4 regions of the Kitasatospora sp. NPDC029367 genome follow, and region 1 is predicted to be linked to each of the others. Evidence: riboswitches for the same ligand, from Rfam matches in the RefSeq annotation. Region 1 holds a riboswitch; each other region holds the start of a gene.
What was found. A riboswitch is a leader RNA that binds a small molecule or an ion and turns the genes downstream of it on or off. The one in region 1 is predicted to bind cyclic di-AMP.
Positions count from the first base shown of each region.

Region 2: linked by a shared signal. The riboswitch ahead of ACZ4W5_RS02155 (transglycosylase family protein) and the one ahead of ACZ4W5_RS01315 (glycoside hydrolase family 16 protein) in region 1 are both predicted to bind cyclic di-AMP.
Region 3: linked by a shared signal. The riboswitch ahead of ACZ4W5_RS27425 (transglycosylase family protein) and the one ahead of ACZ4W5_RS01315 (glycoside hydrolase family 16 protein) in region 1 are both predicted to bind cyclic di-AMP.
Region 4: linked by a shared signal. The riboswitch ahead of ACZ4W5_RS23345 (M23 family metallopeptidase) and the one ahead of ACZ4W5_RS01315 (glycoside hydrolase family 16 protein) in region 1 are both predicted to bind cyclic di-AMP.

Region 1 covers NZ_JBVHYH010000001.1:276,548-283,630, forward strand. Annotated here, with positions in the region: gene ACZ4W5_RS01295 (SDR family NAD(P)-dependent oxidoreductase) at 1-755, opposite strand, end outside; gene ACZ4W5_RS01300 (TetR/AcrR family transcriptional regulator) at 893-1,519, shown strand; gene ACZ4W5_RS01305 (alpha/beta hydrolase) at 1,781-2,941, shown strand; gene ACZ4W5_RS01310 (phenolic acid decarboxylase) at 3,062-3,397, opposite strand; cyclic di-AMP (ydaO/yuaA leader) riboswitch at 3,804-3,969, shown strand; gene ACZ4W5_RS01315 (glycoside hydrolase family 16 protein) at 3,970-5,286, shown strand; gene ACZ4W5_RS01320 (hypothetical protein) at 5,461-6,105, opposite strand; gene ACZ4W5_RS01325 (IclR family transcriptional regulator) at 6,278-7,075, opposite strand.
Region 2 covers NZ_JBVHYH010000001.1:478,849-485,931, forward strand. Annotated here, with positions in the region: gene ACZ4W5_RS02140 (glycoside hydrolase family 13 protein) at 1-86, shown strand, start outside; gene ACZ4W5_RS02145 (LacI family DNA-binding transcriptional regulator) at 112-1,131, shown strand; gene ACZ4W5_RS02150 (hypothetical protein) at 1,291-1,653, opposite strand; gene ACZ4W5_RS02155 (transglycosylase family protein) at 1,814-3,115, opposite strand; cyclic di-AMP (ydaO/yuaA leader) riboswitch at 3,123-3,285, opposite strand; gene ACZ4W5_RS02160 (sirohydrochlorin chelatase family protein) at 3,792-4,739, opposite strand; gene ACZ4W5_RS02165 (DUF397 domain-containing protein) at 5,298-5,561, shown strand; gene ACZ4W5_RS02170 (ATP-binding protein) at 6,043-6,612, opposite strand; gene ACZ4W5_RS02175 (helix-turn-helix domain-containing protein) at 7,031-7,083, shown strand, end outside.
Region 3 covers NZ_JBVHYH010000060.1:4,687-11,769, reverse strand. Annotated here, with positions in the region: gene mfd (transcription-repair coupling factor) at 1-1,468, shown strand, start outside; gene ACZ4W5_RS27440 (nucleoside triphosphate pyrophosphohydrolase) at 1,601-2,638, shown strand; gene ACZ4W5_RS27435 (SDR family NAD(P)-dependent oxidoreductase) at 2,649-3,074, opposite strand; gene ACZ4W5_RS27430 (cytochrome P450 family protein) at 3,377-4,693, shown strand; cyclic di-AMP (ydaO/yuaA leader) riboswitch at 4,904-5,074, shown strand; gene ACZ4W5_RS27425 (transglycosylase family protein) at 5,076-5,858, shown strand; gene eno (phosphopyruvate hydratase) at 6,128-7,083, shown strand, end outside.
Region 4 covers NZ_JBVHYH010000045.1:36,047-43,129, forward strand. Annotated here, with positions in the region: gene ACZ4W5_RS23340 (MFS transporter) at 1-1,455, opposite strand, end outside; cyclic di-AMP (ydaO/yuaA leader) riboswitch at 1,853-2,035, shown strand; gene ACZ4W5_RS23345 (M23 family metallopeptidase) at 2,038-3,003, shown strand; gene ACZ4W5_RS23350 (DUF2470 domain-containing protein) at 3,260-3,985, opposite strand; gene ACZ4W5_RS23355 (RidA family protein) at 4,145-4,555, opposite strand; gene ACZ4W5_RS23360 (IclR family transcriptional regulator) at 4,624-5,373, opposite strand; gene ACZ4W5_RS23365 (sugar kinase) at 5,411-6,535, opposite strand; gene ACZ4W5_RS23370 (alanine racemase) at 6,689-7,083, shown strand, end outside.

The DNA.
Region 1 (7,083 bases):
GTGCCGCCGTCGATCCGGAGCTCGGTGCCGGTGACGAAGGCGCCGTCGTCGGAGGCCAGCATGGCGATCACGCCGGCCACCGTGTCCGGGCCCGCGAAGCCGTGGCCGAGGGCGGGGGAGAGCTTGGCCAGCAGGCCGAAATCGGCGTCGGCGGGCAGGCCCGGGTTGTTGGTCATGCCGCTGTCGATGCTGCCAGGTGCGACGCAGACCGCGCGCAGGCCCTGCTTCGAGTACTCCGAGGCGATCGCGTGGGTGAAGGACTGGATGCCGCCCTTGGTCGCGGCGTAGGCGGCCATGTAGGGGTGGGCGAAGCTCGCGGAGGTGGAGCTGAAGTTGACCACCACGCCCTTGCCGGTGGCGAGCAGCGCGGGGAGCGCCTCGCGGGTCATCAGGAAGGTGCCGGTCAGGTTCACGGCGAGGAGCTTGTTCCAGAACTCCAGGGTGGTCTCGTGGGTGTGCGAGGAGCGGAGGATGCCGGCGGCGTTGACCAGGACGTCCAGACCGCCCAGGCCCGCGACGGCCTCGGCGACGCCCGCCACCACGGCGGCCTCGTCCGAGATGTCCAGGACCTGGATCGTCAGGCGGTCGGCGGTGCCCTCGGCGGCCGCGCGGTCCAGGGTCTTCTTCAGGCCGTCCTCGTTGACGTCGACGGCGACGACCTTCCCGCCTTCGGCGAGGATCCGGTGCACGGTCGCCTGGCCGATGCCAGAGCCGCCGCCGGTGATCAGGACGTTCCGTCCGCTGAAGCGCTCCATGGTGGTCCTCCTTCGTTCGTGGTCTCTCGACCTCAAGAGACACGGTACGTCCATGTGTCACGTTGTGCCAACAAGGCTTGATGTGCCACTCGGGCGCGATGTGTCGTGACTGTGATCGCTTGCGTACGCTGACCCCTGTGACCGGACGCCCGACCCTGACCCAGCGCCGCCGTGACGCCACCCGGCTGGAGATCGCCCGCACCGCCGCCGCGCTCTTCGCCGAGCAGGGCGCCGAGGCGACCACCGCCGAGGAGATCGCCGCCGCCGCGGGCATCTCGCTGCGCACCTTCTACCGCTACTTCTCCGTCAAGGAGGACGCCGTCGCCCCGCTGCTGGCGGCCGGCGGGCAGCGCTGGATGGACCTGCTGGCCGAGAGCCCGGCGGACATACCGCTGCGCGAGGCGCTGGAGCGCTCGGCCGTCGAGTCGCTCACCCCGGCCGACGACGCGGCCGTCGAGGCGATGCACTGGACCCGCGACCTGCTGCGCGACCCGCGGCTGGACGGCACCTGGCAGCGGGTCCACGCCGGGTCGGAGGAGCGGCTGCGGGGTGTGCTGGCCGCCCGCTGTCCGGACGGCGTCGATCCGCTGGAGGTCCGGCTGGCCGCGGCCGCGGCCACGGCGGCTATCCGGGTGGCCCTGGAGCAGTGGGCGGGCTCCGACGCCGCTGTCACCGGCCCCGGCTCCCCGCAGGACCTCGGTGCCCGCTGCATGCGCGAACTCACGGTGGGGCTACGGCTGTGGGCTCAGCCGGCGGGGGAGTAGCGGGCCGGCGGCGAACGGGCGCGATCGAACGGGGGACAGCGAACAGATGACAGCAAACAACTTTCGAAATCTGTTATCTGTTATCTGTTATCTGAAAGTTGAACTCTGTCATCTGTTCGCGGCCTGCCCACAGCCCCCGATCAGCTTCCTCACAGCTCCCGCTAGGGTTGGTGCTCGCGCCCCGGTGGGGGAACCGGGGTGACCTCCTCGGATGTCCCTGAACGGAGGGGTGGGAGTTCGAGGCGTGGGAGCAACTGGAAAATGGGTCTGACGAGCCACAAGGTGCTGGCACTGGCCGTGCTGATGGCGGTCGTGATGATGGTCGGCACGGTCTGGCTCTGGCCCAGACTCGCCCGGAAGAGCTGGCAGGCGGTGCTCGGCCGGATCGGCGCGCTGCTCGCCACCCAGCTGGCGGTGCTCGCCGCGCTCGGGCTGGTGGCGAACAACTACTTCGCCTTCTACAGCAGTTGGGACGACCTGATGGGCACGGGCAGCACCGGCCCGGTCGTCATCCACAACAAGGCGGACGCCTCCGGCCGACTGCTGGTCGAGACCATAGGCCAGGCCTCGGTCAAGGGCGGCGGCGCCATGGGCCGGGAGCCCAGCCAGTCCGGCGAGATCCGCAAGGTCCGGATCGACGGCAAGGAGAGCCGGCTGTCGACCGAGGGCTACGTCTACCTTCCGCCCCAGTACTTCCAGCCCGAGTACGCGCAGAAGCAGTTCCCGGCCGTGATCGTCAGCACCGGCTTCCCAGGAATCGCCGAGAACCTGATCACCCGCTTCAACTACCCGGGCGCCGCGCTCAAGCTGCTGCAGGAGGGCCGGATGCAGCCGACCGTCATGGTCCTGATGCGCCCCTCGCCCGCGCTGCCGCAGGACACCGAGTGCGAGGACATTCCCGGCGGCGCCCAGTCCGACACGTACTTCACCAAGGACGTCCCGTCGGCGATCCAGGCCAGCTACCGGGTCTCGACCGACCCGCAGGCCTGGGCCTTCATGGGCAACTCCACCGGTGGCTACTGCGCGCTCAAGCTGGCCATGCGCCACCCGGACGTCTTCCCGACCGCCGTGTCCCTCTCCGGGTACTACGAGGCGGCCGACGACCCGACCACCGGCGACCTCTTCGGCGGCAGCAAGCAGCGCCGCAACGAGGCCGACCTGATGTGGCGGTTGAAGAACCTGCCGCAGCCGAACGTCTCCGTGCTGCTGGCCGGCACCAAGAAGGGCGACGGCAACTACAAGCAGGACACCGAGGCGTTCATCGACGCCGCGAAGAGCCCGATGAAGGTCTCCTACAGCATGCTCGAGAACGGCGGCCACAACTTCGAGACCTGGAGCGCCCTGCTGCCGTCCTCACTGGAGTGGCTGTCCCAGCACCTCAAGGTCCCGAACCAGCCGGGCCACCCGGGCCAGACCGTCTGACGGCGCCGCCCGCGGAACGCGCAGGACACGCAGAACACACGGAACAGGGCAGAACACACACGGAACACACCGCCCCCCGGAAGCCGCGGCTCCCGGGGGGGCGGTCCGTTTCGGCGCCGGTCAGGCGACCCGCTCCAGCGTTCCGGTGTGCAACTGGCCGACCCGGCCGCCCTCGCCCTCGAAGGTCCAGAAGGCCCGTACGGTCAGCGCGTTGAGGTCCATCACGTGGCTGACGGTGATCCCGCTCTGTTCCGTCCAGCTGACGAAGTAGATCTCCGGTGCGACCTCGGCGACGTGCAGCCGCACGTCCTCCCACTGGCCCGCCGACTCACCGAGGCCCTCCCAGCGCAGCCGGGTGCCGTCGGCCGAGTAGGAGTTGCGGAAGGCCGCGCCGTTGTCGGCCCGGAAGACGTAGGTGCGGCCGGCGAAGGCGGGCAGGGGCGCGGGCGCGGTCATGGTGGGGCGGAACCTCTTCTCCGGAACGGGGGACGGGTCGTACGGCTCTGGTCGGTGCTCTTGTGCACCGTGGAAAATCCCAGGGCTCCAATTTATCCGACCGGGCGGATACGGGTGGCTCCACGCCACGGCTGTCACGGTGGCGGTCACGGTACAGTCCGCCACCGTCGTACCGCGTACCGTGTGCGGCCGGCATCCCGGGCGGGCCGGACGGGGGGACCGGGCGGCGTCGACTCCGGTGATCAACTCGGCCACCACGCAGCGTCGTTGATCGACACCACTGTGAGCTGTGCGACAACCGGCTTGATCAGGTTGTCCGTCCACGGACGGCCTGCCTAGCCTGCAGTCGTCGTCCGCCGTCGCGGACCCCGCCGCCGGGACGCCGAGTCCCGTCCACCCGCCGGCGAGTACCCGAGCACCACAGCGGACGGGAGCGGGGGAACCAAGGTCAGCGCCCGGCCCGTACGCACCAGCGTGCGGGTCGCGGCTAGGGGTGAAGCCGCTCCACAGGCGGCCGGGCAACTGCAGCCCGAATCCGACAGCTCACCTCGCAGGCGTCGCAGAGGATCCCCATGCACCAGCCTGCCCGGCGCCGTCGCGCGCCCCGCCACGCCCGTCCGTCCCACCGCGGCCGCAACGCCGCCCTCGCCACGACCGGGGCGCTCGCCATCACCGGCGCCGGCCTGCTCGGCCTGCCGTCCGTCTCCGGCGCCCAGGCCGCCACCGGCCCGACCGTCACCCAGGACCGGCTCGCCCCCGCCACCATGGTCGCCGGCAAGGCCGGCACCGCCTCGCTGGCCCTGCACTCCTCGTCCTGCTTCACCGCCAAGACCGTCGGCGTCGGCGTCCGTGACGCGCGCGGCACCAACCTGGACTTCCCGGGCAACGCGAGCAACGTGCAGATCTGCCCCGGCGGATTCAACTACACCAGCGCCGCCCGCACCCTGGCCGCCGGGACGTACACCCAGTTCGGCTTCTGGCAGGACCTCGGCGGCGCGTGGCACAACCTGCCCTCGCAGCAGCTGGTGGTCTCGGCCACGGGTACGCCCACGCCGGCCCCGTCCCCGACGGCGACCCCCACCGCGACCCCCACGGCGACCCCCACCGCGAAGCCGACCGCGACCCCCACCGCGACCCCGACCCCGACCAGCACCCCGACCGCCACGGCCACCCCGACGACCTCGGCGCCGTCCTCCCCGATCGCGGGCAAGTCGCTGACCTGGTCCGACGAGTTCAACGGCCCGATCAACTGGGGCCAGCGCTGGGTCGGTGACAAGAGCACCTCGTACAAGTACGGGAACCACAACCCGGACGACAACAAGCTCGACTGGCTGAACAAGAACAACGTCACCGTCGGGAACGGCGTCGCCACGTTCACCGCCGCCCCGGGCGGCCCCACCCTGGAGAACGGCAAGCAGTCCTGGAACACCGGCTTCCTGACCACCGAGGGCTCCGCCGAGGGCTTCCAGGTCAAGACCGGCGACTACGCCGAGACCCGGGTCAAGCTGCCCGCCGGCACCGGCGCCTGGCCCGCCCTGTGGACCTGGAAGAACGGCAACGGGGAGATCGACTCCTTCGAGTACCACCCCGACAACCCGAACCTGCTGGAGCTGACCAACCACGTCAACCCCGGCAACCCCGACTACTACACCGATGCGAGCGCCGTCGCCGCCGACCAGTGGGTGACCATCGGCACCTACTACGGCGCCAACTCGGTGGACTGGTACGTCAACGGCGTCAAGGTGTTCTCGGACGGCAAGGGTGTCGGGGCCAACTTCTCGGCGTACCTGATCCTCAACCTCTCGGTGAGCGCCGGCAAGTACCACCCGGCGCCGCAGGGGAACGCCCCGATCACCATGGCCGCCGACTACGTCCGCGTCTACCGGTGACCGCGTCTGCCGGTGACCACGTCTGCCGGTGACCACGTCTACCGGTAACCACCTGTACCGGTGACCACGTGTACCGGTGACCACGTGTACCGGTAACCACGAGCCCGCCCCACCGGTCACCGGGATCCGGCAGCCGCTCGCCGGCGGCCGGTGACCGGTGGGGCGATCCGGCCGTCAGCCCTCGGTCGTCTCGACGACCCGGATGTCGAACGGCTCCCGGTGGCGGATGCCCCCCGGGTCGTCCGCGCTGCGCACCTCGACCGAGCCGCCCGCCAGGACCCCGGGCGGCAGATCGGGGGAGAGCAGGACCGGGACGAGGGCGGTCGCGCTGCGTCCCTCCTTCAGCCCGGGGCCGAAGACGCAGCGCACCTGCCTGCCGCGTGCGACGACCTCACAGTCCGTGGGGTAGAACGGGGGGTCCGCGGTCACCCCGTTCGGGAGGGTGACCGTCACCGTGAACGGGGACGCGGTGGTGTCCGGGCCCGCGTTGGCGACGAAGGCGTGGATGGTGGTGGTGCCGCCGGGCGACGCCGGGTCCGGGTCGATCCGGACCACCTCCAGGTGCGATGTGGACGGCTTGGCGACCACGGCCGGCAGTGTGGACGCCTCGGGCGCACCCGGCGCGACGACCCCCAGGTCCGGGCGTGGCACCGGGTGCCGCACCGCCCAGGACGGGCCGGCGGCCAGTGCGGCTGCCGCGCAGCCCGCCGTCACCGCCGCGCCCCATCCGATCCGGCCGCCCCATCCGGCCCGGCCGACCCGTCCGATCCGGCCGAATCCCGTGCGCCCCGCGCCGCCCCGTGCTCCGTGCTGTGCCACGCCGTTCACCCTGTTCCCGTGCTCCGGCGGCCCGCGCCGTCGCGGGCCGCGTCCGCCCCAGGGTGTCCGAGCCGCCGACGCGGCGGCGCCGCAACTCGCCCACCGCCACTCGAACGGCGGGGCGCCGTCACCGGCCCGATCGCTCTTGTCGAGGACGCCTGTTGACTGATCGTCAGGGTGCCAGGACCTGCCCGAGCCGGGCCGCGATCTGGTGCATCACCGGTACCAGTGCGGACGCTCCCGCCTGTTCCTCCAGTGCCCGGATCCGGGCCTCCGGGCCGGACACCGAGAGCGCGGTGGGCGTGGGGGCGCCCGGGACGGCGAGGGCGATGCAGCGGACGCCGATCTCCTGCTCCTGGTCGTCGACCACGTACCCGCGCTCGCGTGCCTCGGCGAGCTGGTCCATCAGCGCCTGCGGGTCGGTGAGGGTGTACTCGGTGTGCGCGGGCAGCGGGTTGGGGCCCAGGACCGCACGCGCCTCGTCCTCGGGGAGCTGGGCGAGCAGCGCCTTGCCGACGCCGGTGCAGTGCGGCTGCACCCGTCGGCCGACCTCGGTGAACATCCGCATCGAGCGCCGCGACTGCACCTGTCCGACGTACACCACCTCGCCGCCCTCCAGCACCGCCAGGTTGGCGGTCTCGCCGGTGGCCTCCATGAGCTCGGCCAGGTACGGGCGGGCCCAGCTGCCGAGCAGTCGGCCGGCCGTCTCGCCGAGCCGGATCAGCCGGGGGCCGAGGGTGTAGCGCCGGGCGGTGTCCTGGCGGACATAGCCCTGCTGGGCGAGGGTACGAACCAGTCGGTGGATGGTCGGCATCGGGAGGCCGGAGCTGGTGGAGAGCTCGCTGAGGGTGGCCACGCCACTCGAGTCGGCCAGCGCCTCCAGGAGTTGGAAGGCGCGCTCGACGGACTGCACGCCGCCGCTCGCGCGGTCGGCGCCTGTCGTCGATGCTGTGTCGGGGGTCGCAACCACCGGCGTTC
Region 2 (7,083 bases), 200 kb from region 1:
GACTGCTGCTCTCCTCGACCGAACTCGGGACGGACGGCGGCGAGACCGTGCTCGCACCGGACAGCACCGGCTGGTGGGCGGTCTGACGTGGGTGCAATAGGCTCTGGGCCCGTGACTACGGCGCGACTCTCAGACATCGCGGCGCAGGCGGGGGTCAGCGAAGCCACCGTCTCCCGCGTGCTCAACGGCAAGGCGAACGTCTCCGCGGCCACCAGGCAGACCGTCCTGGCGGCGCTCGACGTGCTCGGCTACGAGCGGCCGACCCGGCTGCGCCAGCGCAGTGCGGGCCTGATCGGGCTGATCACACCGGAGTTGAGCAACCCGATCTTCCCCGCGCTGGCCCAGGTGATCGAGCAGGTGCTGAGCCGGCACGGGTTCACCCCGGTGCTGTGCACCCAGACGCCCGGCGGGTCCACCGAGGACGAACTGGTCGAGATGCTGGTCGACCGGGGCGTGGCGGGCATCGTCTTCGTCTCCGGGCTGCACGCCGACTCCACGGCCGACCACGACCGCTACGCCCGGCTGGCCGGGCGCGGGGTGCCGTTCGTGCTGATCAACGGCTACAGCGAGAAGATCGACGCGCCGTTCATCTCGCCGGACGACCGCTCCGCGATGTGGATGGCCGTCCAGCACCTGGCCGAGCTCGGGCACGAGCGGATCGGGCTGGCGGTCGGGCAGCGGCGGTACGTGCCGGTGCTGCGCAAGATCGAGGGCTTCACGGCGGCGATGCGCGAGGTGCTCGGGCTCAGCGGGGAGGAGGCCGAGGACCTCGTCCACCACACGCTGTTCAGCGTTGAGGGCGGGCACGCGGCGGCGGGCGCGCTGCTCGACAAGGGCTGCACGGCGATCATCTGCGGCAGCGACATGATGGCGCTCGGCGCGATCCGGGCGGTGCGCCAGCGCGGGCTGTCGGTGCCGCAGGACGTGTCGGTGGTCGGCTTCGACGACTCGCCGCTGATCGCCTTCACCGAGCCGCCGTTGACCACCATCCGCCAGCCGGTCGAGGCGATGGCGACGGCTGCGGTGGACGCGCTGCTGGAGGAGGTCGGCGGGAACTCCGCCCAGCGCGGGGAGTTCATGTTCCAGCCGGAGCTGGTGATGCGGGGCTCCACCGGGGCCTGCGCGCGCTGAGAACCGGGCGCGGCCCGGACGGCCGGGGGCCGGCCGGGCCGGGCAGAGCGGGCCAACTGACGGGCCCCGGAGGGCGGTTGCTCTCCGGGGCCCGTCGGCGTGCGGTGCTCGGGGGCGGCCCGGCCCGCTCCGCTCCGCCCGGCCGGGCCCGGCTGCCGGTCAGCCCTCCTGGGCGGCCGGGCGGTCGGTGGAGACCCGGTGGCCGTCGGCCGCGTCGCCGGTCCTGGTCCCGGTGCGGCGGCCGCGGGCCAGGTAGGGCGTGTCTGACAATTCGCGTCGGATCAGCGCGCGGCGTTGGGGTGCGTGCATCGCAAGGCGGAGGAGGGAGTCCATGCGGAGCATCGGCGACTGACGACAACGCGGCGAGGTGCGTGCCCCGGCGTCGCGCGCCCGGCGGGAATTGTCAGACACGCCCAAGTCGCGCACGACCAGTTCGACGGCGTCCTGCGGGTTCTTGGTGCCGGAGAGCAGCATCGCGTCGATCGCGAGGTTCGCGTCGAGGGTGATGGTGACCTGGGCCATGTGACTCCTCCTCGGGTGCAGAGCAGCAGCATGCCCCGTGGGCCGGGGTTTGACCATGCGGAATCCGGGCCTGCGGGTACGCCGGAGCCCCGGGAGGAGCGGGTGCGCTCTCCCCGGGGCTTCGGCGTCAGCCGTTGGCGGCCGCTCGGTTCGCGGTCGCTCAGACCCGGCCGGCGAAGTCCGGGGCCCAGTTGGCGATGGTCTGGAGGCGGACGCCCGAGCTCGGGTTGGCGGCCTCGACGTACTGGCCGTTGCCGATGTAGATGGCGACGTGGTAGACGCCGGAGTCCTGGCCGTTGTTGGACCAGAACAGCAGGTCGCCCGGCTGCAGGCTGTCCAGCGAGACGTGGGTGCTGGCGGCGGCCTGGTCGGCAGCGACGCGCGGGATGTTGATGCCCGCGGCGCGCAGCGCGGCCTGGGTCAGGCCGGAGCAGTCCCAGCCGCCGTTGCCGGTGCCGCCGTAGACGTACGCCTGGCCGATCTTCGACTGGGCGAAGGAGACCGCGGCGGCCATGCTGCCGGTGGCGGCCGGGGCCGCGGCCGGGGTCTGCGCCTGGGCGGCCGGCTTCGACGCGGGCTTGGCGGCGGACGGCTTGCTCTGGGCGGTCGGCTTGGCGTTCACGGCACCGCCGTTCGAGGCCTGGCCGGCCTTCTGCGAGCGGTCGAACCAGGTGAAGTCCGAGCCGGACTTGGCGGCGGACTGGTCGTCCTGGGCCGAGGCGCCGTCACCGAAGGTCAGCTGCTCGCCCGGGTAGATGGTGTCCGGGCCCTCGGTCAGGGTGCTGCGGTTGAGGTCGTACAGCCGCTGCCAGCCGCCCTGGATGTTGTGCTTGTCGGCGATCGAGGACAGCCAGTCGCCGTCGACGACGGTGTAGCTGCCGGCCTGGGCCTGCGCCTGGCGCTTCTGGGCCCAGGTGCTGTTGGCGGACTGGGCGGAGGCGGCCGCGGAGTCGCCGGAGGCCTGGGCCTGGTCCTGCGCGGGGGCGGCGGGCTTGGCGGGCTTCGCGGCGGGCTTGCTCGGGGTGGCCGGCTTGGCGGCGGGCTTGGCGGCGGTGGAGCCGGCCGAGGTGTCGACGGCGGCTGCGGCGCCGCCCTGGGTCAGACCGGCCTGGACGGAGCAGACCGGCCAGGCGCCGGGGCCCTGCGAGGCGAGGACCTTCTCGGCGACGGCGATCTGCTGGTCCTTGGTGGCCTGGTTGGCCTGCGGGGCGTAGGCGGTGCCGCCGAAGGCGGCCCAGGTGCTGGAGGTGAACTGGAGGCCGCCGTAGAAGCCGTTACCGGTGTTGATGCTCCAGTTGCCGCCGCTCTCGCACTGGGCGACCTTGTCCCAGGTGGCGACGGAGGCGGCGTTCGCGGTGCCGGTGGTGAGGCAGGGGACGGTGAGGCCGACGCCGGCGACGCCGAGGGCGGCGATCACGCGACGGGTGCGGCTGGACAGGCGGTTGCCGTTGGAAGGCAGCATGAAGACGCGGTCCTCTCCCACGCCTGCGAGGTGAGCTGTCGGATTCGGGCTGGAGTTGCCCGGCCGCGCTGTGGGCGCGGCTTCACCCCTAGCCCTGGACGGTTCCGGAGAACGGTCCGGGGCGACTTACCTGTGGTTCCCCCGCTCCTGCCGTGATGCGTTTTCGCGCTGCCAGGACATCCGACGGCAGGACTCGGCGTCGCGGATGAACTGGGTCCGTGTGGTCACGAACGGGGAGCACGTTAAGCAGACTTAAGTGAGATCTGCAAATACCTGTGATGCGCATCACGGTTTAGCGGGAAACGCCGCACGGCCCGTAATTCATGATCGTAAATGATCGTTTTCCGGCAATATCGCAGCGGATTCTGATAACTGGCTCCGCCTCAGGAAAGAGGTGACGGAGCGTTGGAGCGCAAAGGGCGCACGCTCGGGGTACGGGGGGGAGCGGCCGTGAATCGCGCGCCGGGGAACGTGCTCACCACCCGTCGGATATTCATCGACAAATGAACCGGAAACGGACATTGCGTCGCATTGTCGGCCCAGCTCACCAGTGGGGTGAATCGGAGCACGTCGAAAGGGCCCGGAACGAAGTCGTTCCGGGCCCTTTCGACGGTATGGGCGGTACGGGCCGTGCGGGTTCCGCCGGTGGCGGCCGACGGGCGTTCAGCGGGTCGTGCTAGCCCTCCAGGGGCCCTTCGGCGGCCGCGTGGGCCCGCCGGGAACCCTCGGCCCCGACGGTGGCCGCGGCCTCCGCCTCGGCCTCGGCGAGCTCCTCCGCCGTCGGCACCGGCAGGGCGGCCAGGTAGGTGGAGGCGATCAGCTGGCCGACCGTCGGATAGGCGCCCAGCGGCGCGGCCGACGGGCAGCCGGTCTCCTCGGCGGCCGCGGCGAGCAGCTCCGAGTCCGCCTCCGGACCGATCACGAGCGGGGCCAGGGCCGGACGCTCGGAGCCGGTCTCCTTGAGGTGGCCGACGGCGGCGGCGACCGAGCCGGGCACGTCCAGCGCGGCGGCGACGACCGGGACGGCCAGTCGGGCGGCCAGCAGCACGCCGGTGATCCCGGCCGCGGCGGCCGCGTCCTCGCCGCCGACGGTGGTCAGGACCACGCCGTCCGCGGCGGTCGCGATGGCGAACAGCCGGGCCCGGTCGGCCCGCGCCAGCCCGGCCTCGGACAGCCGGACGTGGACGGCCTCGGCCAGCAGCGGGTGCGGGCCCAGCGCGTCGGTGACAGTCGCGCCGTACTCGGCGGCGACGGCGTGAAGCCCGGTCAGGAAGTCGTGCGGGCCCGGGACCAGCGGCACCACGACGGGCGTCGGCAGTCCGGCCTCGGCGGCCGCCGCCAGCAGCTCCGCGACGGTGTGCTCCTGCGGCTCCGCGGCCCCGGCGTCGGTGGCCGGGAGGTAGCCGACCGCGGCCTGGACGCCGGCGTGCTCGCTGCGGACGATCGAGAGCAGCTCCGCGACGACCGAGCGGGACTCGGGCCCCGCGGTCGCGGGTACGGCGAGCACCAGGGCCGGCGAGCCGGTGCGGATCTCGGGGCGCTCGGGGCGGCGGTGGCGCCCCCGCGCACGGGAGCCTGGAGTGCGGACGGGCAGTGGCGCGCCCGGGATGGCTGCGGTGCTCATGCCGGAGATCGTAGGACATCTGCCCGTCAGGCCTGCAGTCGGCTGCCGTACGGGTTTCGGGTGGTCACGGTGCGGGGGTCGTGTTCATGCCGCTCCGGTCCGGGGCGATTGCCTACAATCCGGACATTCCTCGCCCAAGCCCCGTACGGAGCCCCTCAGTTGCCCTGACGTATCCGGTGGGGCGGCGCGTTGCACCGGTCTGGCGTGAGATGTCTCACAGTCGCCGGGCGACCTGACGGAGGGTCACGGCGGGGCGACTCCCGGCATTCGAAGATCAACATTCAGCGGGGAACCGCTCACGGCCGGTTATGGACGGACCGTCGATTCAATCGCCTATGTCCGTTTACGTACCGTCAGGAGAAGGGTCCGTGAAGAGTTCGCGGCGACCGTCGAAAAGCCTCGTGCACCTGCAATGTCCCGTGCTGATGCACGTGCACTGCGGCTATCATCGCGTCAAGTGAGGCGTTGTGCCGGGCCGGTACGGGGCCGGTCCGTTCGTTCGGCGGGTGCCGGGGCGCCGCGCTGGACGACAACTCCGGAGCTCTTCGGGAGACTTCTATGCACGACTCGCAGGACACGCACGGCTCCAACCACGCCTACAACGGGATGGCCGCCGCCGAGCTCACGGGGGTGGTCTGGCAGAAGAGCCGGCACAGCAACTCCCAGGGCAACTGCGTCGAGTTCGCGGCCCTGCCGGGCGGCGACGTGGCGATGCGCAACTCGCGCTTCCCGGACGGCCCGGCGCTCATCTACACCCGGGCCGAGATCGCGGCCCTGCTGCTGGGTGCCAAGGACGGGGAGTTCGACCACCTCGCGGTCTGACCGGCCGCTGCTCCACCATCGGGGGGCCGTCGTGGGTGCTGACACCACGACGGCCTTTGTCTTTGTCCGGGGCCGGGGGCGGCGGGCCCGTGCGCTCGTGAGCGGTCCGGTGGCGGACCGTCCGGCGGGGCCTGCCGGGGTGGTGCGGGTGCTGCCGCGGATGCTCCCGCCGGTGCTGCGGGCCCGGAGCCGCAGTATCCGGAGCGGGGAGTCGTCGCCGGTGCCGGGGTCGCGGGCCGGCCCGGCGCGGGGGCGGGCCGGAGGGCCCGGGGTGTGGTCCTCCCGGGTCGTTCCTCGGCCGGCCGTGCGCCGTGCGGCGCTAGGGCGTGTCTTGTGGATCAGGTCGGACCAGGCCGCGGCGTCAGGGTGCGTGCATCGCAAGGCGGAGGAGGGAGTCCATGCGGAGCATCGGCGACCGACGACAACGCGGCGAGGTGCGTGCCCTGGCGTCGCGGGCCTGGCCTGATCCACAAGACACGCCCTAGGCCGAGCGCCGGTGCCGACCACCGATTTCGACCCGGCCGGCCGGCGCGGTGCCGTCGAGCAGGGTGGCGTCCAGTCCGCTGCCGCAGCCGGTCTCCGCCTCGAACACGGCCCAGACGACCTTGCCGCTGCCCAGTGGGTGCCAGCCCCAGGAGCGGCTGAACGACTCCACCAGGTGCAGTCCGCGGCCCGATTCGGCGACGAAGTCCGCCTCCCGCGCCACCGGTCCGGCACTGCTCGGGTCGCTCACCGCGCAGACCACCTGGGGGGCGCGGTGCACCAGGCTTATTCGGATCGGCAGCCGCCCTTCCGGGGTCGGCTGTGTGGGAAAGTCGTACTCGCCCAGGGCGCCGCCCGACGGGTCGGGCCGTGCGCCGATCGCATGCCGGAGCGCGTTGGTGACGAGTTCCGAGGCCACCAGGGCGACGTCGTCGAACAGCTCCATCAGGCCCCAGCGCTGGAGCGAGGTCCGGGCGAAGTCGCGTGCGGATCTCACGGCTTCGAAGCGAGGAGCGAGCGTACAGGTGACCACATGGGGGTCAACTGCCAAAGCCGTACCGGTGCTCATGAAGAGCTCCTCCCATAAGGGGGCGGACACGGCTGGACCCGCCGGGGTCATGCCGGTCACCTCCGACTCGCTCGGCCGCTCGGCCGCCCCCTCGACCAGGCGCGCGCGCACTCGAACGCCCGATGGCGCGGGGGACGCCGTCGGGCCGGTGCACGGAGTCGCGCGTGGGGTCGACGCGGAGCCCGCGGGATTGCCAGGGATGTGCAGGTGCACGTGCACCATGGTGGTGTGCGCTCACTGCAGATGCAAGAGTCGATTCACGTGCAGTCGCACTATTGGCATATGCAAGCGCCGGATGCACGTGCATCCTGGTGTGCGGAGTGCGGAACTGATAGGAACATCCGTCAGTATCGGCACCGTGAGCGCTCAACTGATGGCAGACTGTGCGCTGTTTGCCCTAGGTGGAGGTTTCGACCGCATGACCACAGTTCAGCCGGGCGGCGGCTCGATGGTCCGCCGGATCCTCCTCGG
Region 3 (7,083 bases), on a different contig from region 1:
CGCCGAGCGCTATGCCAACTTCCCGGTCACCGTGAAGGCGCTGTCCCGCTTCCAGACCGACAGCGAGGCCAAGGCCGTCCTGGAGGGGCTGTTCGAGGGCTCGGTGGACGTCGTCATCGGCACCCACCGGCTGTTCTCCTCGGAGACCAGGTTCAAGGACCTCGGCCTGGTCATCGTCGACGAGGAGCAGCGCTTCGGCGTCGAGCACAAGGAGCAGTTGAAGAAGCTGCGCGCCAACGTGGACGTGCTCACGATGTCCGCGACGCCGATCCCGCGCACCCTGGAGATGGCCGTCACCGGCATCCGCGAGATGTCCACCATCACCACCCCGCCGGAGGAGCGGCACCCGGTGCTGACCTTCGTCGGGCCGTACGACGAGAAGCAGATCTCGGCCGCGATCCGGCGTGAACTCCTGCGCGAGGGCCAGGTGTTCTACATCCACAACCGGGTCGAGTCGATCGACAAGGCGGCCGCCCGGCTCAAGGACCTCGTCCCCGAGGCGCGGATCGCCACCGCGCACGGGCAGATGGGGGAGACCCAGCTGGAGAAGGTCGTTGTCGACTTCTGGGAGAAGGAGTTCGACGTCCTGGTGTCGACCACGATCGTGGAGTCCGGCATCGACATCTCCAACGCCAACACCCTGATCGTCGAGCGCGGCGACACCTTCGGCCTCTCCCAGCTCCACCAGCTGCGCGGCCGGGTCGGGCGCGGGCGCGAGCGCGGCTACGCGTACATGCTGTACCCGCCGGAGAAGCCGCTCACCGAGACGGCCCACGAGCGGCTGGCCACCATCGCCCAGCACACCGAGATGGGCGCCGGTATGTACGTCGCCATGAAGGACCTGGAGATCCGCGGCGCCGGCAACCTGCTCGGCGGCGAGCAGTCCGGGCACATCGCGGGCGTCGGCTTCGACCTCTACATGCGGATGGTCGGCGAGGCGGTGGCCGAGTTCCGCGAGTCGCTGGCGAACGGCGGCGAGCCGGAGGAGGAGCCGCTGGAGGTGAAGATCGAGCTGCCGGTCGACGCCCACGTGCCGCACGACTACGCCCCCGGTGAGCGGCTGCGGCTGCAGGCCTACCGCTCGATCGCGGCGGTCAACTCGGAGGCGGACATCCAGCAGGTCCGGGACGAGCTGGCGGACCGCTACGGGAAGCTGCCCGAGCCGGTCGAGAACCTGCTGATGGTCGCCGGCCTGCGGCTGTACGCCCGCCGTTGCGGGATCTCGGACATCACCCTCCAGGGCTCCAACGTCCGCTTCGGCCCGGTGGAGCTGCGGGAGTCCCAGCAGTTGCGGCTGAACCGGCTCTACCCGCGCAGCCAGGTCAAGGCGGCGGCCCGGCAGCTGCTGGTGCCCCGGCCGAGCACCGGCCGGATCGGCGGCAAGCCGCTGGTCGGGCGCGAACTGCTCGGTTGGTGCACCGAGTTCCTGTCGGCGATGTTCGACGACCTGGCGGGGACGAAGAAGTAGCCCCCGGCGGTCCACAGCGGTCCCCGGCGGTCCACAGCGGTTCACGGCGGTCCCGGGCCCGGCCCGGGGCCGCCGTTCGGCCGTCGGGCACCGGCCGGGGCCCGGGGCGCCCGCGGCGGGTAGGTTCGAGGTGTGACGACTAATGGTGTGCCGACGGACGCCCCGGGCGCGAAGCTGATCCTGCTGACCACCACCCACCGGGTGGCCCCCGGGCTGCTGGCGTGGCCGGCCTGGGAGGCGCTGCGGTCGGCCGGGCGGGTGCTGGTGGCGGACGAGGGGCATCCGCAGGTGGCGGCGGTGCGGCAGGCCGGGGTGGCGGTGGAGGTGGTGCCGGCCGGGTCGGCGCCGGCGCTGGCGCGGCTGCTGACCGGGCAGCCGACCGGGGCGGGGCCGACGGTGTGGCTGGGCGGCCCGGACGGGGACCCGGGGCTGACGGACGCGCTGGCCCGGCTCGCGGTGGAGCACGCCGGGGAGGTGCCGGAGATCGAGGTGCTGCCCGGCTCGTACGACCTGCCGGGTGCGCGGCTGCTGGACCTCGCCTCGGTGATGGACCGGCTGCGCTCGCCCGGCGGCTGCCCGTGGGACGCCGAGCAGACCCACGAGAGCCTGGTGAAGTACCTGGTCGAGGAGGCCTACGAGCTGGTCGAGGCGATCGAGGAGGGGGACCGGGACGCGCTGCGCGAGGAGCTGGGCGACGTCCTGCTGCAGGTGTTCTTCCACGCCCGGATCGCCGAGGAGCACCCGACCGGGCCGTTCACCGTTGACGACGTGGCCGGGGACATCGTGGACAAGCTGGTGTACCGGCACCCGCACGTGTTCGGGGACGTCGAGGCGGAGGGCGCCGCCGAGGTGGAGGCGAACTGGGAGCAGTTGAAGGCGGCCGAGAAGGCGGACCGGGAGTCCGTCCTGGACGGCGTCCCGGCCGGGCTGCCGGCGCTGGCGTACGCGGCGAAGCTGGTGTCCCGGGTGCGCCGGGCGGGCTTCGCACAGGTGCCGGACGAGCCGTACGAGCTGCCGGCGGAGCTGACCGCGGAGTCGGTGGGCCGACTGCTGCTGGCGGTGGTGCAGCGGGCGCACGACGCCGGGGTGGACGTGGACGCGGCGCTGCGCTCGGCCGCGCGCGGCTACCGGGAGGCGGTGCGCGCGGCCGAGGGGCTCAAGCCGGAGTAGTGGGGGCGGCTCAGGCCGCCGTGGCGGTGCGCTCCGAGGCGGACCGCTGCGGCGGGACGAGCTCGCCGATCGCCTCGCCGATCAGGACGACCAGCTCGGCGAGGCGCTCCAGGTCGAGGTGGGCGGGCAGGTCGGCGAGGGAGACGATCCGCTCGCCCTTCGGGCCCGCCACGCAGAAGAGGTCGATCGGACCGAAGTGCTTCTCGGCGGTGTCGACCAGGGCGGCGACGTCGCTGGGCCGGCGGACGTCGCCGGAGACGCCGACCACGGGGCAGCCCGGCCGGTCGAGTTCGGCGGCGAGGTCCTCGGCGACGCCGACGTGGGTGTCGGCGATCAGCATCCCGGCGGCATCGGCCGCGGCGAACCGGCGGGCGAGGTCGGCCCCCGAACCGCCCGCGAGTACCGCGATGACGACGACTGCTCCGCTGACCGTCATTGGTCCAGCTCCTCCCTGCGGGCGGCACCGCACCGGCGCCCGCGCGTACTTCGGAGGATCGTAGGCACGTCCTGACCCTCCGCAACAGGGATTACCCCGCAGGTGACCAGGCTCACGCCTGCCGCCCGGCCAAGAGCTGGCCAAGGCCTGTCCACCCGGCGTCCACGAGCCGTCCACGGAGTGTCGGCGCCCCGCTCACGCGCCGGTCACGGACGGTTCGCGCCGCGGTGACCTCCGGCCGGTCGCGGGGGCACGTCCGCCGGTGGTCCGGGCCCGTCCGGTCCAGCGGTTACGGTCGACCCATGCCAGCTCAGCCCGAGGGCGCCCAGCCCGCCGCCCAGCCCGACCCGCAGCTCTTCACCTGGGAGTTCGCCGCCGACCCGTACCCCGCCTACGCCTGGCTGCGCGAGCACGCGCCGGTGCACCGCACCAAGCTGCCGAGCGGGGTGGAGGCCTGGCTGGTGACGCGCTACGCGGACGCCCGGCAGGCGCTCGCGGACAGCCGGCTGTCGAAGAACCCGGCGCACCACAGCGAGCAGGCGCACCGCACCGGCCGGGTGGGCATCCCGGGGGAGCGGCAGGCGGACCTGATGACCCACCTGCTGAACATCGACCCGCCGGACCACACCCGGCTGCGCCGCCTGGTGGCGAAGGCGTTCACCCCGCGCCGGGTGGCCGAGTTCGAGCCGCGGGTCCAGCAGCTGACCGACCGGCTGATCGACGGCTTCGCGCAGCGCGGTTCGGCGGACCTGATCCACGAGTTCGCGTTCCCGCTCCCCATCTACGCGATCTGCGACATGCTGGGCGTGCCGGCCGAGGACCAGGACGACTTCCGCGACTGGGCCGGAATGATGCTGCGCCACACCAAGCCGGGCCAGGCGGGCGGCCAACGCGGTGGTGTGGGGCGGGCGGTGAAGCGGATGCGGGCGTACCTGCTGGAGCTGATCCACCGCAAGCGGGCGGACCTCGGGGACGACCTGATCTCCGGCCTGATCCGGGCGAGCGACCACGGCGAGCACCTGACCGAGAACGAGGCCGCCGCGATGGCCTTCATCCTCCTCTTCGCCGGGTTCGAGACGACGGTGAACCTGATCGGCAACGGCACGTACGCGCTGCTGCGCAATCCCGGCCAGCGGGCCCTGCTGCAGGAGTCGGTGGCCCGCGGCGAGACCGCGCTGCTGGAGACCGGGATCGAGGAACTCCTGCGCTACGACGGGCCGGTGGAGCTGGCGACCTGGCGGTTCGCGACCCGTCCGCTGACCATCGGCGGGGTGGAGATCCCGGTCGGGGATCCGGTGCTGGTGGTGCTGGCGGCGGCGGACCGCGATCCGGCCAGGTTCTCGGACGAGAACACCCTCGACCTGGCCCGGAGCGACAACCCCCACCTGGGGTTCGGGCACGGCATCCACTACTGCATCGGCGCCCCGCTGGCCCGGCTGGAGGGGCGGTCCGCGCTGGCCACACTGCTTTCCCGGCTGCCCGATCTGCGACTGGCCGAAAGCCCGGAGAATCTGCGCTGGCGGGGTGGCCTGATCATGCGTGGATTGCGCGAACTTCCGGTCGAATTCAGTCCGGAGCTCAGGTCGCCGCACGGCCTTCCTGAGCCGGCGACACGCTGACGAGGCATCCGGAACCGGCCACCAACGGCGGTATGAACGCCCATCAAACCGGACAAAGACCCGCCGTTGGTAGGCGATCGAACACGGGCCGTAATTCTGGTGTGATGTCGGTGATATGAGCTTGTGATTCGTCTGAGGATCTGTCTAGTCTCCGTGGAGTTCGCAGCTGCGGACCTCGTGCGCGGGACGCCGAATCCTGCCCGCCGCGTCACGGGAAACCGACCAGAACCCTGGGCAGGGGCGGGGGAACCAGGTTTGTTGCCGTTCCTCCACGGCTCGGGGTGAAGCCGCCCGCGCGGAATCGATTCCGCAGACGGCGGCCGGGCCACCTCCCGGTCCGAACCCGACAGCTCACCTCGCAGGCGTGCGGAGAGGGACCTTCATGCTGTTCGTTGGAACTGGCCGTCATCGTCGTCGCACCCAGGCCGAGAAGGCCATCGCCGTCGCAGGTGTGGCCGGCGTCGGACTCGCACTGCCGCTCCTCACCGCCACCGGTGCCTCCGCCGCCCCGGCCTCCGTCTGGGACTCCGTCGCCCAGTGCGAGAGCGGCGGCAACTGGAGCATCAACACCGGCAACGGCTTCTCCGGCGGCCTCCAGTTCACCCCCAGCACCTGGAAGGCGTACGGCGGCACCGCGTACGCGGCGCAGGCCAACCAGGCCAGCAAGGCGCAGCAGATCGCGGTCGCCGAGAAGGTCCTCGCCTCGCAGGGCCCCGGCGCCTGGCCGGTCTGCTCCAAGAAGGCCGGCCTGAGCAAGGGCGGCGCCCCGGCCGAGGTGGACACCTCCTCGGACGTCAAGCCGCAGAAGCAGCAGGCCCAGCAGCAGGCGCCCAAGCAGCAGGCCCCCAAGGCCGCCGCGAAGCCCGCCCAGTCGAAGCCGGTCCAGCAGTACGCGCCGAAGCACGCCGCGCCGAAGCAGGCCGAGAAGCCCGCCGACCCGTCGGCGCAGCAGTACGCCCCCAAGCACGCCGCCCCGCGGGCCGCCCAGGCCCCGGCCGCCACGACCGGCCACGACTACACCGTCCGGGACGGCGACACCCTGTCGGGCATCGCCACCGCCCAGGGCGTGTCCGGTGGCTGGCAGGCGCTGTACGACGGCAACCGCGGCACGGTCGGCGGCAACCCGGACCTGATCGTGCCCGGCCAGGTCCTGCACCTGGGCTGAGCCGGACCGCTTCCACGGCGGACGACACGCTGGACAGGTAGGGGGCCGCGCCCGGCGGCCCCCTACGTCCGTGTCCGCCCGCCCCGGTGGGACGCGCCGGGACGAGCAGGTGAACTACCGGTGGGTAGCCGGGCCACACGGTGAGACGCAGCCCAGGCCGACGTGGCCCCGGGAGCCCGGGCGGTTAGGCTCTGGTCGTAACGACTCCGCAATCGTCCGGCCGACGGCACCACCCGCAGCCGGACCCTGCTTCCGCAAGGAGATGCTTCGTGCCGTCCATCGATGTCGTCGTAGCCCGTGAAATCCTCGACTCCCGCGGCAACCCCACGGTCGAGGTCGAGGTCGGCCTCGACGACGGCAGCACGGGTCGTGCCGCTGTTCCGTCGGGTGCCTCGACCGGCGCCTTCGAGGCGCTCGAACTGCGCGACGGCGACAAGAACCGCTACTTCGGCAAGGGCGTGGAGAAGGCCGTCCTGGCCGTCATCGAGCAGATCGGCCCCGAGCTGGTCGGCTACGACGCCACCGAGCAGCGCCTGATCGACCAGGCCATGCTCGACCTGGACGCCACCCCGGACAAGTCCTCGCTCGGCGCCAACGCCATCCTGGGCGTCTCGCTGGCCGTCGCGCACGCCGCCTCCGAGGCCAGCGACCTGCCGCTGTTCCGCTACCTGGGCGGCCCGAACGCGCACGTCCTGCCGGTCCCGATGATGAACATCCTCAACGGCGGCTCGCACGCGGACTCCAACGTCGACATCCAGGAGTTCATGATCGCCCCGATCGGCGCGGAGTCCTTCTCCGAGGCCGTCCGCTGGGGCGTCGAGGTCTACCACACCCTCAAGGGCGTGCTGAAGGAGCGCGGCCTGTCCACCGGCCTCGGCGACGAGGGCGGCTTCGCGCCGAACCTGGACAGCAACCGCGAGGCCCTGGACCTCATCACCGAGGCCATCCAGAAGGCCGGCTACGTGCCCGGCCGCGACATCGCGCTCGCCCTGGACGTCGCCGCCTCCGAGTTCTACGAGGACGGCGCCTACCAGTTCGAGGGCAAGGCGCTGACCTCCGCCGAGCTCATCGAGTACTACGCCGAGCTGGTCGCCTCCTACCCGCTGGTCTCCATCGAGGACCCGCTGGACGAGTCGGACTGGGACGGCTGGAAGGCCATGACCGTCAAGCTGGGCGACAAGGTCCAGCTGGTCGGCGACGACCTGTTCGTCACCAACCCGGCCCG
Region 4 (7,083 bases), on a different contig from region 1:
GTTCTCCGACGAGGGCCCTGCCGCCGTTCCGGTGGCGGGGCCCTCGTGCGTCCGGGGGCGGCCCGGGTCGAGCGGCGGGGTGGTGGTGGCGCAGGGCCAGTCGCAGTTCGGCTCGGCCACCGGGCGCTCCTCCTCCGGCGCCAGCACGTTGCCCCGGACGGTGGCGAAGGCGATCAGCCCGCCGGCGGCCAGCAGGCCCGCGCAGATCAGCATCGCGGTGTGGAAGGCGGAGTCCACCGCGGACGGCACCCGGTAGGCGTCGCCGCTCAGTCCGGCCAGGGCCGGCAGGGCGGCCACCGCGAGCAGGCCGGCCGCGCGGGCGGCGGCGTTGTTGACGCCGCTGGCGATGCCCGCGTGCCGCACCTCGACGGCGGCCAGCACGGTGGCGGTCAGTGGTGCGACCAGCAGCGTCATCCCGGAGCCCATCACCGCGACCGCGGGCAGTACGTCCGCCCAGTAGGAGGAGCCGGGGCCGGTGCGCAGCATCAGCAGGACCCCGGCGGCGCACAGCAGCGGGCCGACGGTGAGCGGGACGCGCGGGCCGATCCGCTTGCCGAGCCGCCCGGCGCGCGCGGACAGGGTCAGCATCAGCAGCGTGATCGGCACCAGGGCGAAGCCGGAGACCAGCGGGGAGAAGCCCGAGACGATCTGCAACTGCACCACCAGGAGGAAGAACACCCCGCTGAACGCCGCGTAGACGCAGAGGGTGACCAGGTTCACGGCGGTGAACAGCCGGGAGGAGAACAGTCCGAGCGGCAGCATCGGGTCGGGTGCGCGCCGCTCGACGGCCACGAAGGCGGCGGCCAGCAGCAGCCCGAGCGCACCGGTGACCCAGACGGCGGGGGACAGTCCCTCCCCGGCGGCGGTGAGCGCGTAGGTGACGGCGCCGAGCGCGAGGGCGGCGAGCAGGGCGCCGGGTACGTCGAAGCGGCCGGTGGCGGACTCGTCCCGGCTCTCCGGGACGTAACGGGAGGTCACCGCGATCACGGCGGCGGCCAGCGGCAGGTTCAGCAGGAAGATCCAGCGCCAGCCGGGGCCGTCCACCAGCCAGCCGCCGAGGAAGGGGCCGACGGCCGCCGACACCCCGCCCAGGCCGGACCAGAGGCCGACCGCCGCCGAGCGGTCGTCCGGGTGGAAGACCGCCTGGAGCATGGCGAGCGAGCCCGGGGTGAGCAGCGCCCCGCCGATGCCCTGGACGGCGCGGGCGGCGATCAGCACGTGGATGGTCGGGGCCGCGGCGCAGGCCGCGGAGGCGACGGCGAACCAGACCACGCCGATCAGGAAGACCCGGCGCCGTCCGTAGCGGTCGCCGAGGGCGCCGCCGAGCAGGATCAGACCGGCCAGGGTGAGCAGATAGGCGTTCAGGGTCCATTGCAGGGAGGCGAGGGAGGCGCCGAGGTCGGCGCCGATCCGCGGCAGGGCGACGTTGACGACGGTGCCGTCGAGCATCGCCATGCTGGAGCCGAGCACGGTCGCGAGGAGTACCCAGCGGCCCTGCGCGGTGCCCAGGCGCAGAGTGCCGGCTTGAGAGGTGGCCACGGGCCGAATCCTGCGCCCGCCGGGGCGCACGTGACAAGGGTCACCGGGTGGTGTGTCGGTCGGTGGCGGTGCGTGAACGGACGGTCGCACGGGGGTGGTGCCCGCGGCGCAGGGTGGTGGATCAGTGGCGCCGGGTGAATGGATCGTGCACTGACCGTGCAGGGGATCATCCGGAGGGTGACGGCGGCGGTGCAGTTTGTTGCCGATTCAAGAGATCGACATTGCTTCACCCGAACGGATGAGTTTTAGTTCAGCGACCGCCCGGCCAGTCCGGACGGATCCACCGGGTGGAACGCCGAGTCCTGCCGCTGCCCGGTGGCTCGCACCGAACTCTGTACGGCAGGAGCGGGGGACCCACAGGTAAGTCGCCGGACCGGAGTTCGCGCCTTTTCGGGCGCGGACCACCAGGGCCGGCTTGGGGTGAAGCCGCGCATGCGGCCGGGCAACTCCAGCCCGAACCCGACAGCTCACCTCGCAGGCGTCGGAGAGGAAAATTCCATGCCTGCACAGGCTCGTCGTATCGCCCTGCCCCGTGCCGCCCGCATCGGCATCGCCACCGCCGTCACCGGCGCCTCGTTCGTCCTGCCGCTCGTGACCGCGATCAGCGCCCAGGCGCACACCTCCCCGGCGGCCACCACCGCTCCGGCCGCCTCCGAGGCCGCCGCTCCGGCTGCCGCCCCGGCCGCCCAGCAGAGCTACCGCGTCGTCAGCGGTGACTCCCTGTCGAAGATCGCCGACGTCAAGCACGTCGAGGGCGGCTGGCAGGCGCTGTACGAGCAGAACCGCTCGGTGGTCGGTGCCAACCCGAACCTGATCTTCCCCGGTCAGCAGCTGACCCTCGCCGGTCACGCCGCTGACGCCGCGAAGCCCGCTGCCCCGGCCAAGCCCGCCGCTCCGGCGAAGCCCGCCGCTCCGGCCGGCCAGGACACCTCCGCCGCCGCGGACACCCAGGTGCAGGTCCGGACCGAGGCCGCCAAGCCCGGCGCCCAGCTGCAGACCCAGGTTCAGACCGCCGCCCCGGCCCAGGCCGTCACCGCCGCCCCGGTCGCCGCCACCTCGGGCTACGTCGCCCCGCTCGCCAACCCGGTGCTGGGTGAGGCCTACGGCGTGGCCGGCTCGATGTGGGCCTCCGGCCACCACACCGGCCAGGACTTCGTCGCCGCCACCGGCACCCCGCTGCGCGCCGTCGCCAACGGTGTCGTGGTGAAGGCCGGCAACGGCGGCGCCTACGGCAACGAGGTCGAGATCAAGCTCGCCGACGGCAAGTACGCCCAGTACGCGCACCTGTCCTCGATCGGCGTGAGCATCGGTCAGACCGTCACCGTCGGCCAGCAGCTCGGCCTCTCCGGTGCGACCGGCAACGTGACCGGCCCGCACCTGCACTTCGAGATCCGTACCGGTCCGGAGTACGGCTCGGACATCGACCCGGTCGCCTACCTGCGGGCGCACGGCGTCGCGCTCTGACCCTGCTGGTCCTTCCGCAGGAACGTGTGAACCACCGCTGATGCGGGGCGAATCGACCGCCCGGGATGGTCATGTCGGGTGACCGCTCGACCGGGTGATCGCCGCACCAGTGGACCTGGGCGCGGGACACGCCCAAGGCCGGCCGGCCGTACGGGGATACCTCTCGTACGGCCGGGCCGGCCGCTGCCGTTTCCCGGCTCGGGGAGCGGGTTGGGGTGGGCGGGGGTCAGTTCCGGCGGGCCGGGGTGGGCGGGGGTCAGTTCCGGCGGGCCGGGAGGTCGTGTTCGGCGGCGGTCAGCAGGTCGTGCATCCGATGGCCGAAGTCCTCGGTGTCGCGGGCGGGTTCGGGGAAGACCAGGCGGACGTCGCGGTGGCCGTGCGAGTGGTCCAGACGCAGCACCAGGCCGTGGCGGTCCAGGGCGAGCGGGCGGACGTCCGGGCCGTGGGTGAGCAGCGCCGGGTCGAGCAGCCGGGTGAGCAGGTCGAGGGCGTCGGCGTGGTCGTCGGCCAGGTGGGTGAGCAGGGCGGCCTCGTGCCGGGCCAGCGGGTCCGGGGCGGCGAGGGCGAGGTCGGCGGCGGTGAGCGCGCCGGTGCCGTACGGGGTGGCGAGGACGGCGTGGGCGACGTCGACCCGCAGGTGGACGCTGAGGCCGTCGTCGGCGAGGTGGGCCAGGTGCAGCCGGCCGGCCAGGGTGAGCCGGGCGCGGATGCGGTCGCGGACCGCCACGGGGGAGACGTCGGTGACGTCGAGCACGACGGCCAGGCCGTCGGTGGCGGTGGCGCTGGCGAGGGCCGCGACGAGCGGGGCGTCCAGCGGGGCGCGCAGGCGCAGTCGGGAGCCGTGGACGGAGACCGGGGTGTCCAGGTCGTGGCGCTCGCCGAGGGCGCGGACGGTGAGCGAGGAGGTCGCGCTGAGCAGGCTGCGGACCCGTTCGGCGGTGGTGGGCTCGGGCACCTCGGCGTCGCCGGCGGTGAGGCTCATGGACGGACCTCCTGTTTGTTAGGTGAGCCTAACCTAATCTCCCTCTGGAGGTGTGACAAGTGGGCGCGTGGGGACGTGGAGGTGTGAAGGGGGGCGGAGATGCGGCGAGGGTCCGGACGCGTGGTGGCGTCCGGATCCCCGGGGCGTCGTGGTGGCGGGTCAGGCGATGACGGCCTGGGCGTCGATCTCCACCAGCATCGGCTCCTGCGGCAGTTCGACGAAGATCGTGGTGCGGCACGGCTTCACCCCGCCGGGCTTGACGTTCTCCTCGATGAACTCGGCGTAGACCTCGTTCATCAGCGGGAAGTCGGCGCGCTTGGTGAGGTAGACGCGGAACATCACCACGTCCTCGATGGTGGCGCCGCCGGCCTCGACGATGGCCTTGACGTTCTCCAGGGTGCGGCGGGTCTGCGCCTTCACATCGCCGTGGTGGAGGTACTCGCCGGTCGCCGGATCCTGCGGGCCCTGGCCGGAGACCTGGAGGATCGGGCCCTTGCGGACGCCCTGGGAGAACATCCAGGCGGGGGCCGGGGCGCCGTCGGTGCGGATCTCGATCTTGTCGGAGGACATCGGGGTCGGGGCTCCTTGCGGTGGTGAAGGTTAGCTGACGGTTCGTCAATTGTGGTTGGGGCGGTTCGTCAATTGTGGTCGGGGCAGCCGCAGTCGGCCGACACGGCCCGGGCCGTCGCGAGCAGCTGCGGGAGCAGGTCCAGCACCTGCTCGTACGGGAGGACGACGTCCGGGACGGAGATGGAGGCGGCGGCGACCACCCGGCCGCTGGCGTCCCGGATCGGGGCGGCGACGCAGTTGATGAAGGCCTCGTGCTCGGCGTGGTCCTGCGCCCAGCCCTGGGCGGCGACCTTCTCCAGCTCGGCGAGCAGCGCCTCGGGCGTGGTGAGGGTGCGTTCGGTGTGCGGGGTGAAGTCGATCCCGGCCACCACCCGGCGGCGTACGGGCAGCGGGAGGTCGGCCAGCAGGACCTTGGAGACGGCGGCGCTGTGCAGGGCGGCGCGCAGGCCGATCCGGGAGTACATCCTGACCGGGTGCCGGGAGTCGAACTTGTCGATGTAGACCACCTCGCCGCCCTCGTAGGCGGCCAGGTGCACGGTCTGGCCGGTGGCGGAGTTCAGCTCGGCGAGGTGCGGGGCGGCGATCCGGCGGACGCCGCGCTGCTCCAGGGCGAGGCCGGACAGGGCGAACAGGCCGGCGCCGAGGTGGTAGCGGTAGGCCGCGTCGCGGTAGACGAACCGTTCCTCCTCCAGGCTCTGGAGCAGTCGGAGCACGGTGGTCTTGTGCACGCCGAGGACCTCGGCCAACTGGTCGAGGGAGCGTTCGCCCTCGCCGAGTTCGGCGAGGATGCGCAGGGCGCGGGTGACGGTCTGACTCATCGGGCTCGTGCTCCGGTCGGGTGGCGGGGGTCGGTGCTCATTGTGCCGGGGCCCGGTCGGCGCGCGTCCCGGCCCTCCGCAGCCAGCGGCGGGCGGCGGCGGGTAGGGCCGGGGAGTCGATGCCCTCGGCGCTGACCCGGGTGGCGGCCCAGTCTGTAGGGGAGGCGTCGAGCAGCGCGGTCAGCACCGGGGCGGGCGGCAGCTCGGCCTGGTCGCCGTGCGCGGTCAGCGCGCAGGCCGCGCTCAGGTGGCCCAGCCGCAGCCGGCGGCGCTGGTCCAGGGCGCGGAGGGTGCCGGCCAGGTAGCCGGCCGCGAAGGCGTCGCCCGCGCCGGTCGCCTCCACCACCTCGACGGTCAGGGCCGGTTCGGCGACGACGGTGCCGTCCCGCTCCAGGGCGGTGACCAGCCGGGCGGCGTCCTTGACCACCACGGTGGCGGGTGAGGGGAAGCGGCGGCGAAGTGCGGCGGGCTCGTCGGTGCCGAAGGCGGCCTGGGCCTCGTCGGCGCCGAGCAGCAGCAGGTCGGCGGCGTCCAGCAGCGGCGGCAGTACGGCCGGGTCGCGGTCCCGCCAGAGCGCGGGGCGCCAGTTGAGGTCGAAGCTGACCAGCCGCCCGGGGCGGGGGTCGGCGAGCAGGGCGCGCAGCAGGGCGAGGCAGTCGTCGGAGAGCGCGGCGGTGATGCCGGACAGGTGCAGCAGGCGGGCGCCGGTCAGCAGGCCGGCGGCGGCCGGGTCGGTGAGCAGTGCGGGGGAGAGGGCTGCGGCCGCGGAGCCGCGCCGGTGGTAGTGCAGCCGGCTGCGGCCGGGGCCGAGGTCGTGCCGGTGGCCGGTGGTGCCGCCGACCTCCTTGAGGTAGAGGCCGGTCGGGCGGTGCGGGTCGACGGCGACGCCGGAGACGTCCACGCCGCGGGCGGCGAGCTCGGCGAGCAGGCGGCGGCCGAAGCCGTCGTCGCCGACCCGGCTGATCCAGGCGGTCGGCACGCCGAGCGCGGCCAGGGCCCCGGCCACGTTGGACTCGGCGCCGCCGACGGACAGCCGGAAGGCGTCCACGGACTCCAGCGGGCCGGGGCGGTCGGGCAGGAGCACGGCCATCGACTCGCCCACGCACACGGCCGTCGGGGGAGGGCCGGGGCGGTCGGGCCCCGGGTGGTCCTGTGGCGGCATCTGCTGGGCTCCTCGTCTGCGGCGGCGGTGTGTCGACCTTGGACGGTGGGGTTCGACTCCGTTGACCGTGATCCGGCGCCGATGCTAGAACCGTGTTGCCAGCATGTGCAACCCTCGTTGCACATGTTGCAACATGGCGGATGGAGGAAGACGGTGGAGCAGACCTTCGGGGGCGGCACCTTCGCGAGCGGTGGCACCTTCGCGAGCGGTGGCACCTTCGCGAGCGGCGCGGACGGGCCCGGCATCGCCGAGGGGGCGGTCGCGGCGCTCGCCGACGAGACCCTCGACTGGCGGTTCAAGGCCGCCCCGCCGGAGAGTTGGGGCCGCACCGTCCGCGACTGGCTCGCCACCGGGCCGACCCTCTCCTCCCTCGGCACCCCGCTGCTCACCCTCGACGGAGCCGCGCTCGACCACAACGTCCGCACCATGGCCGACTGGTGCGCCAAGGCCGGTGTCGTGCTCTCCCCGCACGGCAAGACCACCATGGCGCCCCAGCTCTGGCAGGCCCAACTCGCCGCCGGCAGCCACGGGATCACCCTCGCCAACCT